Methylovirgula sp. 4M-Z18: one gene and its partner. The protein of the gene in region 2 interacts with the protein of the main gene of each other region in a pairwise test. Links are inferred from orthologs where the notes say so. Each region holds a gene or a part of one and is shown on either strand. Other genes may lie near its edges.

Region 1 (5,124 bases), 3.1 Mb from region 2 along the record:
ACCCCCCTGCTGACGGCGGCGCAGCGGCGCGGCAACGCCATCGTGACCGGCCTCGGCATGCTGCTGCACCAGGCCCGCCCCGCCTTCCGCGATTGGTTCGGCGTGATGCCGGAGGTGACGAAGGAGTTGCGAGCGCAGATCGAAGCGACGATGTGATGAACGGACCGCGACCGTCCCGGTCGCACGTGGCCGCAACATAGAAGATTGCATTGCGACCGGGGCGGTCGCGGTCCTTTAAGCCACAGCCCATCTCCCGGACATCGCCGCCGCGGGATATTCGCACGAGCAGATCACGTCAGGATCCGTTTAAGAGCAGCCACGAGCCGGTCGCATTCGTCATCAGTCCCAATGCTGATACGAAGAAAATCGTCGATGCGTTTCTTGGCAAAGTGCCGCACCAAAATTCCCTGGCTCCGGAGTTCCCGCGCCAAATCCGCGCCGGCTCTGTCTGGATGCCGCGCGAACAGAAAATTGGCGGATGAGTTCAGAACATCGAAACCCAATTCCCGCAGAGCCTGCGCGAGGCGCTCACGGCTGGCCATGATCAAATCGCGATGGCGTTCAAACCAGTCTCGATCTTTCCAGGCCGCGATCGCCCCTGCCAAAGCGAGCCGGTCGAGCGGATAGGAATTGAAGCTATCCTTCACTCGCTCCAGCGCGTCGATGAGCGGCCGTTGTCCGACGGCAAAGCCGACGCGCAGCCCGGCGAGGCTCCGCGATTTCGAAAACGTCTGAATGACAAGCAGATTCGGATAGGTTTTGACGAGCGGGATGGCACTCATCGCGCCGAAATCGACATAGGCCTCATCGATCACGACCACCTGATCCGCGTGGTCTCGAACCAAGGATTCGATTTCGGCGAGCGACCGCGCCATGCCGGTCGGCGCATTGGGATTGGGCAGGATGATGGCCCCACAAGGTTGCCGATAATCCTCAATGCGAACCTGCAGGTCTTCATCCACCGCAACTTCGCGGAAAGGAATGCCGTACAGGCGGCAATAGGTCGGATAGAAACTGTAGCTTATGTCGGGGAAAAGCAGCGGGCTTTCGTGGTTCAGCAAGGCTTGGAACGTATGGGCCAGAACCTCGTCGGAGCCGTTGCCGACAAACACTTCGCCCGGATCGAGATCATGACTTTTGGCAATCGCCTGCCGCAGTCGCAGGGCTGTCGGGTCAGGATAGAGCCGAAGCGTCTCGTTCACCGCGGCCGAGATCGCCGCGAGCGTGCGCGGCGATGGCGGATAAGGGTTTTCATTCGTGTTGAGTTTGGTGAGCCCGCTGATCGCCGGCTGCTCCCCCGCGACGTAGGGGATCAAGGAATGAACAATTGGGCTCCAGAAACGGCTCATCGTGGGTCTCTAGCAGGCTATGGAAAATTCCATTTTTACGCCAGCCTGACTTGCGCGGGCGCGTGTTGCAAGAGAATGCCGCCACGCGTCCCTGACCCAAGCGCCCTCAAGCTTAAAGCCGCTCAGTCAAAAGCACCGCGATCCCGCCTCGCCCACATCCAGCCCCGCTTGACATAAATATAGCAATGGCTACATTATGGAGCATATGAAACAATACGAGCCGCCCATGTCCGATACCAGCACCGCCCGCGCCCTAGCCGCCCCGATCGATCTCGCCCTGCGGCGGGCCCTGACAGGCGGCACCAGCCGCTGGCGGACGGCGTTTTTGTTCACCGGACCGGCGGCCGTCGCCTCGATCGCCTACATGGACCCCGGCAATTTCGCGACCAACATTCAGGCGGGCGCCAAACACGGCTATACGCTGCTGTGGGTCGTGCTGTTCGCGAATGTGGCGGCCATGCTGTTTCAGGCGCTTTCCGCCAAGCTCGGCATCGTGACGGGCCGCAATCTGGCGGAAACCTGCCGCGACCATGTCCCGGCGCCAATCGCCCTGGCGATGTGGGTGGTGAGCGAAATCGCTGCCATGGCGACCGATCTCGCCGAATTCCTCGGCGGCGCCATCGGTCTGACCCTGCTGTTCCAATTGCCGCCGCTCAATGTTGTCTCGGACGGTATCGGCGTCATGGCGGCCGACGCGGCGGGGGCGCTGCATCTCACCCTGCCGGCGCAAGGGCCGCTGCTGCTCGGCATGCTCGTCACCGGCGCCCTGACCTTCGTGATCCTGACGCTGGAGCGTTACGGCTTCCGGCCTTTGGAGCTCGTGATCGGCGGGCTGATCGCCGTCATCGCGCTGTGCTACATCGCCGAAATGTTCATCCCGCCGGTCGATTGGGCGGCCGCGGCGCGCGCGGCGGTCACCCCCTATATCCCCAATGCCGACGCGCTCACCATTTCCGTCGGCATCATCGGCGCGACCGTCATGCCGCATGCGATCTATCTGCATTCGGGCCTGACCCAGCGCCGCGTCATCCCCGCGAACCGTGCCGAAAAACGCAAGCTGCTGCGCTTCTCGAACCGCGAAGTGGTCATCGCGCTGACCCTTGCCGGCCTCGTCAACATGGCCATGGTGGTGATGGCCGCGGGCACGTTCCATAACGGTCACGACGATGTCGCGTCGATCGAAACCGCCTATTATACGCTGACGCCCCTGCTCGGCGCCGGCGCGGCCGCCATCTTCCTCGCCTCGCTGATGGCCTCCGGCATTTCGAGCTCGGTCGTCGGAACGATGGCGGGCCAGATGATCATGCAGGGCTTCGTGCGGTTCCGCATTCCGCTCTGGCTACGCCGCCTCGTGACGATGATCCCGGCCTTCATCGTGGTCTCGCTCGGCGTCAACTCGACGGATGCGATCATCTGGAGCCAGATCGTGCTGAGCTTCGCCCTGCCCCTGCCGCTCGTGGCCCTCATCCTGTTCACGCGGCGCAAGGACGTGATGGGCGAGTTCGCCAACCGTCCCTGGATGCAGGGCGCCGCCGTGGTGGGCACCGCCATCATCTTGATTCTCAACGTTATCCTGATCCTGCAAAGCTTCGGCGTCGATATTCCGTTCCTGCCGTCGGGCAGTTGATTGCTCTGACCTTGGCAGCGCGCTCGATCGTCCCCATATCTTAAAGGGGCGGCGACGCCGACCAGAGGAGATGATGAATGACACCGGACGAACGCCAACTTCTTTCGGGCCTTTTTGACCGCATCCGCAACGCGCCGGACGCAGCGCGTGACATGGAGGCGCAGACCTTCATCAGCGACGCCGTGCGGCAGATCCCCTCCGCGCCCTATGTGCTGGCGCAAACCGTGCTGGTGCAGGAGCAGGCGCTTGGCGCCGCCAATCAAAGATTGCAGGAACTCGAGGCGCAGGTGCGCGACCTGCAGGCCCATGCCAGCCAGCCGCAACAGGGCGGCGGCAGCTTCTTGGGCGGGCTCGGGTCGCTGTTCGGCGGCAGCCAGCCGCCGCGTCCGCAAGCCCCGGCCAACCCGCCGCAATATGCCCCGCCGCCGCAGCAGAGCCCCTGGGGCCAGCAGCCCCAGCAAAGCCCATGGGGTGCGCAGCCGCAACAAAGCCCTTGGGGCCAGGCCGCCGCGCCGCCATCGCAAGGCCCGAGCTTCCTGTCCGGCGCGTTGACGACCGCCGCGGGCGTCGCCGGCGGCATGCTGGCGGCCGAATCCATTTCGAGCCTGTTTTCCTCGCACCGCAATCCGGGGCTTGCCGACATCGCCGGCAACAATCCGCTGGGCGGTGGCGGCAACGAGACGATCATCAACAATTTTTACGACAAGCCCGGCGATAGCCGACAGTCTGCCCTGGATACGCAGCAGGGCAATTCCAACGATCAGGATCAGGACTTCCAGGACTCGTCCGACGATTACGACGATTCCGGCTCGGGCGGAGATGATTCGTCTAATGTTTAGTGTTTAGCGTGATCTCTTCTCACGCGCGGTGGCGCCGGAGAAGGGACGCTACTGCCGCAGCACATCACGCGCGATGATGAGCCTTTGAATCTCGGACGTGCCTTCATAGAGCCGAGTCAACCGCGCATCACGCGCCAGCCGCTCGACGTTGTAGTCCTGCAGATAGCCCGAACCGCCGTGCAATTGTAACGCCGTATCGGTGCAGCGCTGGGCCGTCTCCGAGGCGTAGAGTTTCGCCATCGAAGCTTCCTTGCCGAAGGGCTCGCCGCGATCCTTCTTCGCGGCGGCGTTCAGGATGAGCAGACGCGCCGCCTCCAATTCGGTCTCGCGGTCGGCGATCAGCCATTGAATGCCCTGGAAATCGCCGATCGCCTGGCCGAATTGCTTGCGCTCGCGGATATAGGCTTTGGCGAGATCCATCGCCGCGCGGGCAATGCCGAGCGACAGGCTGGCGATGCCGATGCGCCCGCCGGCAAGCTCCCCGACGGCGATGCGGAATCCGTCATTCTCGCGCCCGAGCAGGTTGGCGGCCGGGATGCGGCAGCCCGCGAAACTCACCGGATTGGTGGCCGATCCGGCCTGGCCCATCTTGCGCTCCGCCTTGCCGATGGCAAGGCCAGGCGTGCCTGCCTCGACCAGAAAGCACGAAATCCCCTTGCCCTTGGGCGCCTGCGGATCGGTGACGGCCCAGACGACGAAGACGTCGGCATATTCGGCACTGGTGATGAAGATCTTTTCGCCGTCGAGAATGTACTCGCCGCCCTCCCGCCGCGCGCGCGTCTGCATGGCGGCGGGATCGGAGCCGGCCGCCGGCTCGGTGAGGCAGAAGCTGCCAGCAAGATAGGCGCCGGAGGCAAGATGCGGCAGATGCGCCTGCTTCTGCGCCGCGGTGCCGACCGCTTGAATGACTTCGCCGACGAGATTGGTCACGGACACCGTCGTGCCCGTGGCGGCGCAGGCATAACCGATCTCTTCCACGGCCAGCGCGAAGGCCACCGAGCCCGCCTCGGGTCCATCGTAATCGGCGCCGATCTTCAAGGCCATGAAGCCCTGCTCGCCGAGATATTTGAGATTGGCGAGAAATTGCGGCCGCCCCTCGCCGCGGTCGAGAACCGGCGCCAGCGGCGCCAAACGCTCCGCGGCGATACTGCGCGCGGTGTCGCGGATCATGATCTCTTCTTCGGTGAGAGCGAAATGCATGGTAACGTTTTCTCCCTAGTGCCCAAAGATTAATCGTAAGTTGGAGCGACGTCCAACGGCTGGTCCGCAGGGCAATCGGACGAAGGAGATTTTTACCGTCATTGCTCGC
Region 2 (5,087 bases):
GCTCCACCAGCACCGCGGCGACGAGCGCCGCCTGCCCGGCCGGCTCCTCGCCATGCCGCGCCGCTTCGAGCACCATGCGCGCGAGACGCGGCGGCAGCGGCAAGGCGCGAATGGCTTTGCCCTCGGACGTGATGCGACTATGCGCATCGAGCGCGCCGATGGATTGCAAGAGTGCGCGTGCCTCATTCACCGCAGGCGCGGGCGGCGGGTCGAGAAAGGCGAGCTGGCTCGGGTCGTGCGTCCCCCATTCGGCGAGATCGAGCATCAGGCCGGAGAGATCGGCGGAGAGAATTTCCGGCTTGGCGAAGGGTTCCAGCGACAGCGTCGCCGCCTCTTCCCACAACCGGTAGCACACGCCCGGTTGCGTGCGGCCCGCACGGCCGCGCCGCTGATCCGCGCTGGCGCGCGAGACACGCACCGTCTCGAGCCGCGTCACGCCGATATCCGGCTCGTAGCGCGGCACACGGGCAAGGCCGGAATCGATCACCATGCGCACGCCGTCGATGGTGAGCGAGGTTTCGGCGATCGAGGTCGCGAGTACGATCTTGCGGCGGCCATCTTTGGCGGGGCGTACGGCCAGGTCCTGCGCCGCGCGGTCCATCGCGCCATAGAGCGGCGCGATGTCGACATTCGGCGCCCTCACGCGCTCCTGCAGCAACGCCGCAAGCCGCGTGATTTCGCCCTGCCCCGGCAGAAACGCGAGGATCGAGCCCGCCTCCTCGTGCAGCGCCCGCAGAACGACTTTCGCCATTTCGTCTTCGATCCGGGCTTGCGGCTCGCGCGGCGCATGCAGCGTCGTCACCGGATAGGCGCGGCCTTCGCTTTCGATCAGCGGCACATGCGCACCCAGGAGGGACGCGACCCGCGCGCCGTCGAGCGTCGCCGACATCACCAGCAGCCGCAGATCCTCGCGCAGCGCGCCTTGCGTGTCGAGCGCCAGCGCGAGGCCGAGATCGGCATCGAGCGAGCGTTCGTGAAATTCGTCGAACAGCACGGCTCCGATGCCGGCGAGCGACGGATCGTCGAGAATCATCCGAGCGAACACGCCCTCGGTCACCACTTCGACGCGCGTCCGGTTCGAGACCTTCGATTGCAGCCGCACACGCAGACCGATCGTTTCGCCAACCGCCTCGTTCAAGGTCGCGGCCATACGCTCCGCCGCCGCGCGGGCCGCGAGACGCCGCGGTTCGAGCACGATGATCTTGCCGCCCTTCAGCCATGGCGCATCGAGCAGGGCGAGCGGCACCCGCGTCGTCTTGCCGGCACCGGGTGGCGCAACGAGCACGGCGCTCGCATGCGCGTCGAGCGCGGCGGCGAGATCGCTCAGGACCGCATCAATCGGCAGTGAATCGGAGAACGAAAAACCCATGGGGCGGGATTTAGAGCAAAGCACTGGTGGAAAGGTAGTCTTTTCGCTGAATACCGGGCCTCAATGGCCGGGCAATTGGGCGAAAGCCGGCAATGCCCAGCCGCGCACGATCGCCAGCCCACGCAGGCCAAAGCCGACCATCAGCCCGCTCGCCGTGGTGATCGCCACCGGCAAATCGAACAATTCCAGCAACATATAGGTGGCCGCTCCACCAAAAGCGGCCGTGGCATAGAGTTCGCGATGAAACAGAAGCGAGCGCTCGCCCGCCAAAACGTCGCGGATGATGCCGCCGAAACAGGCCGTCATCATGCCGAGCACAATGGTGGTCAACGGATGCGCGCCGCTGATTTCCGCCTTGGCCGCGCCACTGATCGCGAAAATCGCGAGACCGGCTGCGTCGAGCCACAGCAACGCCCGGAAATGTTCGAGCATCGGCATCAGCGGCCGGTAGAAGGAGCCGACGAAAAAGACGCCCAGCGCGGTCGCGAGGCAGATGATCATGTCCGCCGGGTCATGCACCCAGAACACCGGCAGGGCGAGCAGCATGTCGCGCAGCGTGCCGCCGCCGATGCCGGTAGCCGTCGCCAGCATGGCGAAACCCAGCGGATCCATACCCTTGCGGGCCGCGACCAGGCAGCCCGACAGCGCGAAAACCGCGATGCCTATCCAATCAGCGAGACTGAACCACAGCCCGTTCAAGCGTCGCCGGAGGCCTTGGCCTCCTCGGCGGGCGCCGCTTTCGGGCCGCCGCGGGCCACGCCGACCTTGGCGGGGCGCAGAACCCGGTCGCCGATGGCGTAGCCGGCTTCCACGACCTGCGCCACCGTCCCGGACGGCACGCTGGGATTTGGGATCTCGAACAGCGCCTCGTGCATATTGGGGTCGAATTTCTGGCCCTGCGGTTCCAGGCGCTTGATGCCGTGGCGGCCAAGGGTGGTGACGAAATTACGCTCGATCACCTCGATGCCGTCGACAAGCGTCTTCAGCGGCCCCTCGCTCGCTCGCGCGTCAGCCGGCACATTGGCGAGCGCACGGTGAATATTGTCGGCGAATTCCAGCATGTCGCGGGCGAATTTGGTGACGCCATAGGTACGCGCGTCGCTCACCTCGCGCTCGGTGCGGCGGCGTAGATTTTCCATTTCCGCGAGCGTGCGCAGCACCTTGTCCTTGAGCTCGGTGGTTTCCTGATTGAGCTTTTCGACGACGGCGAACGGATCCGGCGTGGCATTTTCCGCCGGCGCCGGTGCGGCGTCCTCGGCTTGCGGCTTGTTTTCCGGCTTTTCGTGGTCGGTCATGAGGCGCTTTCCAAAGAGAGAAACTTTGCCCCGCATATCAGGTTTAGCGGCCAAAAAATCAAGCCCGAGAATGGACCACGGCCTTCCAGGTCGCTGGGCAAGAGGCGGCGTGGAAGGCCGCGGTCCGTTCGGCGCCATTGCACGCCTGCCGCATTCCGCTACATTGAGGGCACTGATTTTTCACGGTTTCGGCCCTCTTGCTGTTTGCGCCCCTTTCCCCCGACGATTGGACGGCCGTCTTGCTGTCTTTGAAAATCGCGCTGGTTGCGGTTTGCGCGAGCCTGATTCCGGGCATTGCGCTCGCCTATGTTTTGGCCAAGAAGGAGTTTTGGGGCAAGACCTTGCTCGACGGATTCGTGCATCTGCCGCTCGTCCTGCCGCCGGTCGTGACTGGCTATTTCCTGCTGCTTGAGTTCGGACGGCGTGGCCCGCTCGGCATGCTTCTGCTGCAAGCTTTTGATTTTACGTTTGCTTTTCGTTGGACCGGCGCGGCGCTGGCCTCCGCCATCATGGGCTTTCCGCTCATGGTGCGCGCCATGCGCCTGTCGTTCGAGGCGGTCGATCCCAAACTCGAAGCGGCAGCGAGCAGCCTGGGGGCAAATCCGTTCCTTCGCTTTCTCCTCGTCAGCCTGCCGCTGGCTCTGCCGGGGGTCATCTCTGGTGCAATCTTAAGCTTTGCCAAGGCGTTAGGAGAATTTGGCGCGACCATCACCTTCGTCTCGAACATTCCCGGCGAGACCCGCACCATCGCCTCGGCGATCTATACCAACCTGCAGACGCCGGATGGGGACGCGTCGGCCATGCGCCTCACCCTGGTCGCTATCGTGATCTCCATGGCGGCGCTCATTGCCTCCGAATTCCTGCAGCGCCGCAGCCTGGCGAAACGGGCGCGCGCATGATCTCGTGCGCCATTCACCATGAGACGGGCAATTTCGTGCTCGACGCCGAATTCGAGAATACCGACGGCGTGCTCGCGTTCTTCGGCCCCTCGGGCTCGGGCAAATCCACCTTGATCAACCTGATCGCCGGCCTGACCCGGCTGCAACAGGGCCGCGTGACGCTGGGCGGCGAGACGCTCGACGACACGGCGGCCGGCCTGTCCATGCCGGTGCACCGCCGCCGAATCGGCCTCGTCTTTCAGGATTCGCGGCTGTTTCCGCACCTCACCGTGCGGCAGAATTTGCTGTTCGGCCAGTTTCTCGCACCGAAATCGGCGCGCCGCGTGGCCTTCGGACCGTTGATCGATACCCTCGGCCTCGGCGCCCTGCTGCAGCGCCGGCCCGAAAGCCTCTCGGGCGGCGAGCGCCAGCGGGTCGCGATTGGCCGCGCCCTGTTGATGGGGCCGCGCCTGCTTGCCATGGACGAGCCGCTCGCGGCACTCGACGACGCACGGCGACAGGAAATCCTGCCGATGATCGAGCAGGTGCGCGATGTCGCCGGCGTGCCGATCATCTATGTCTCGCACGCGATCCCCGAAGTGGCGCGGCTCGCCGCCCAGGTGATCGTGCTCGCCAAGGGCAAAATCGTGCGGCGCGGCGCGCCGCAGGACGTGTTCGGACGCTCTTGGCAAAGCGACGAAAGCCGCTTCGACCTCGCCTCCGTGCTCACCGCGGAGATCGGCGCTTATGATGCCGCCCATGGGCTGACCACGATCGAGCATCCGGCGGGAGCGATTCAGATGATCGGCCGCATCGGCGCCGCCGGCACGCCGACCCGGATCGTCATCCGCTCGACCGATGTTGCCCTGAGCCGCACTCTACTGTCGGGCCTCACTATGCGCACCGCGCTGCAGGGCCAGATCGATCAAATCGAGATGGACGATGGCCCGCTGGCGCTGGTGCATATCGCCCTGCCAGGCGGCAATCAGCTCGCCGCCGCCGTCACCCGCAAGGCGGTGAACGAACTCGGGCTCAGGGAAGGCGACGCCATCGTCGCCTTGGTGAAGAGCGTTGCGTTGGACGAGCGGCAGATCGGGCCGTCGCGATGGTGAGATTTACAGCGTGCCCATGCCACCATCGATCATGATTTCGCTGCCGACGGTGTAGGTGGCCTCGTCCGAAGCCAGGAACACCACGGCCTTCGCGATCTCGGAGGGCTCACCGAACCGGCCGGCCGGCACCAGGCCCTTGATGTTTTCGGCAACGTTTTTGAGGTCGGCCTCATTGAAACCGAGCTTGCCGTAAAGAGGGGTCGTGATGGGGCCGGGGCTGACCGCATTGAGACGGATGCCGCGCCCGATGAGTTCGCCCGACAAAGTGCGGATGAATGACTGCAGCGCGGCCTTCGTGGCAGCATAGACGCTCGAATTCGGCATGCCGATATGGGCATTGACCGACGTATTCAGCACGATCGATGCCGGATTGGCCAGGATCGGCAGCAGCGCCTGCAGCAAGAAATACGGACCCTTGACGTTGATATCGAAG

The links. The genes of interacting proteins can lie anywhere in the genome.
Region 1: the proteins of grpE (region 2) and V9T28_RS16065 interact in binary tests that used the Escherichia coli proteins (3 or more experiments, as listed by UniProt). The link is inferred for Methylovirgula sp. 4M-Z18 from one-to-one orthologs.

Annotation. Positions count from the first base shown.
Region 1 is NZ_CP149574.1:3,452,648-3,457,771, forward strand. The notes cover bases 917-3,775. They hold V9T28_RS16065 (Nramp family divalent metal transporter), read left to right. Parts: upstream 917-1,575; coding sequence 1,576-2,976; downstream 2,977-3,775. Other genes in these bases: hisC (histidinol-phosphate transaminase), read right to left, coding at 917-1,349; V9T28_RS16070 (DUF2076 domain-containing protein), read left to right, coding at 3,054-3,775. Also shown: V9T28_RS16055 (shikimate dehydrogenase), read left to right, coding at 1-156; more of hisC, read right to left, coding at 291-916; more of V9T28_RS16070, read left to right, coding at 3,776-3,815; V9T28_RS16075 (acyl-CoA dehydrogenase family protein), read right to left, coding at 3,864-5,015. UniProt on the Escherichia coli protein: H(+)-stimulated, divalent metal cation uptake system. Involved in manganese and iron uptake. Can also transport cadmium, cobalt, zinc and to a lesser extent nickel and copper. Involved in response to reactive oxygen.
Region 2 is NZ_CP149574.1:359,777-364,863, reverse strand. What follows is about bases 865-3,686. They hold grpE (nucleotide exchange factor GrpE), read right to left. Parts: upstream 2,665-3,686; coding sequence 2,065-2,664; downstream 865-2,064. Other genes in these bases: modC (molybdenum ABC transporter ATP-binding protein), read left to right, coding at 3,560-3,686; modB (molybdate ABC transporter permease subunit), read left to right, coding at 2,904-3,563; V9T28_RS01610 (trimeric intracellular cation channel family protein), read right to left, coding at 1,430-2,068; hrpB (ATP-dependent helicase HrpB), read right to left, coding at 865-1,369. Outside these bases: more of hrpB, read right to left, coding at 1-864; more of modC, read left to right, coding at 3,687-4,654; V9T28_RS01590 (SDR family oxidoreductase), read right to left, coding at 4,658-5,087. UniProt on the Escherichia coli protein: Participates actively in the response to hyperosmotic and heat shock by preventing the aggregation of stress-denatured proteins, in association with DnaK and GrpE. It is the nucleotide exchange factor for DnaK and may function as a thermosensor.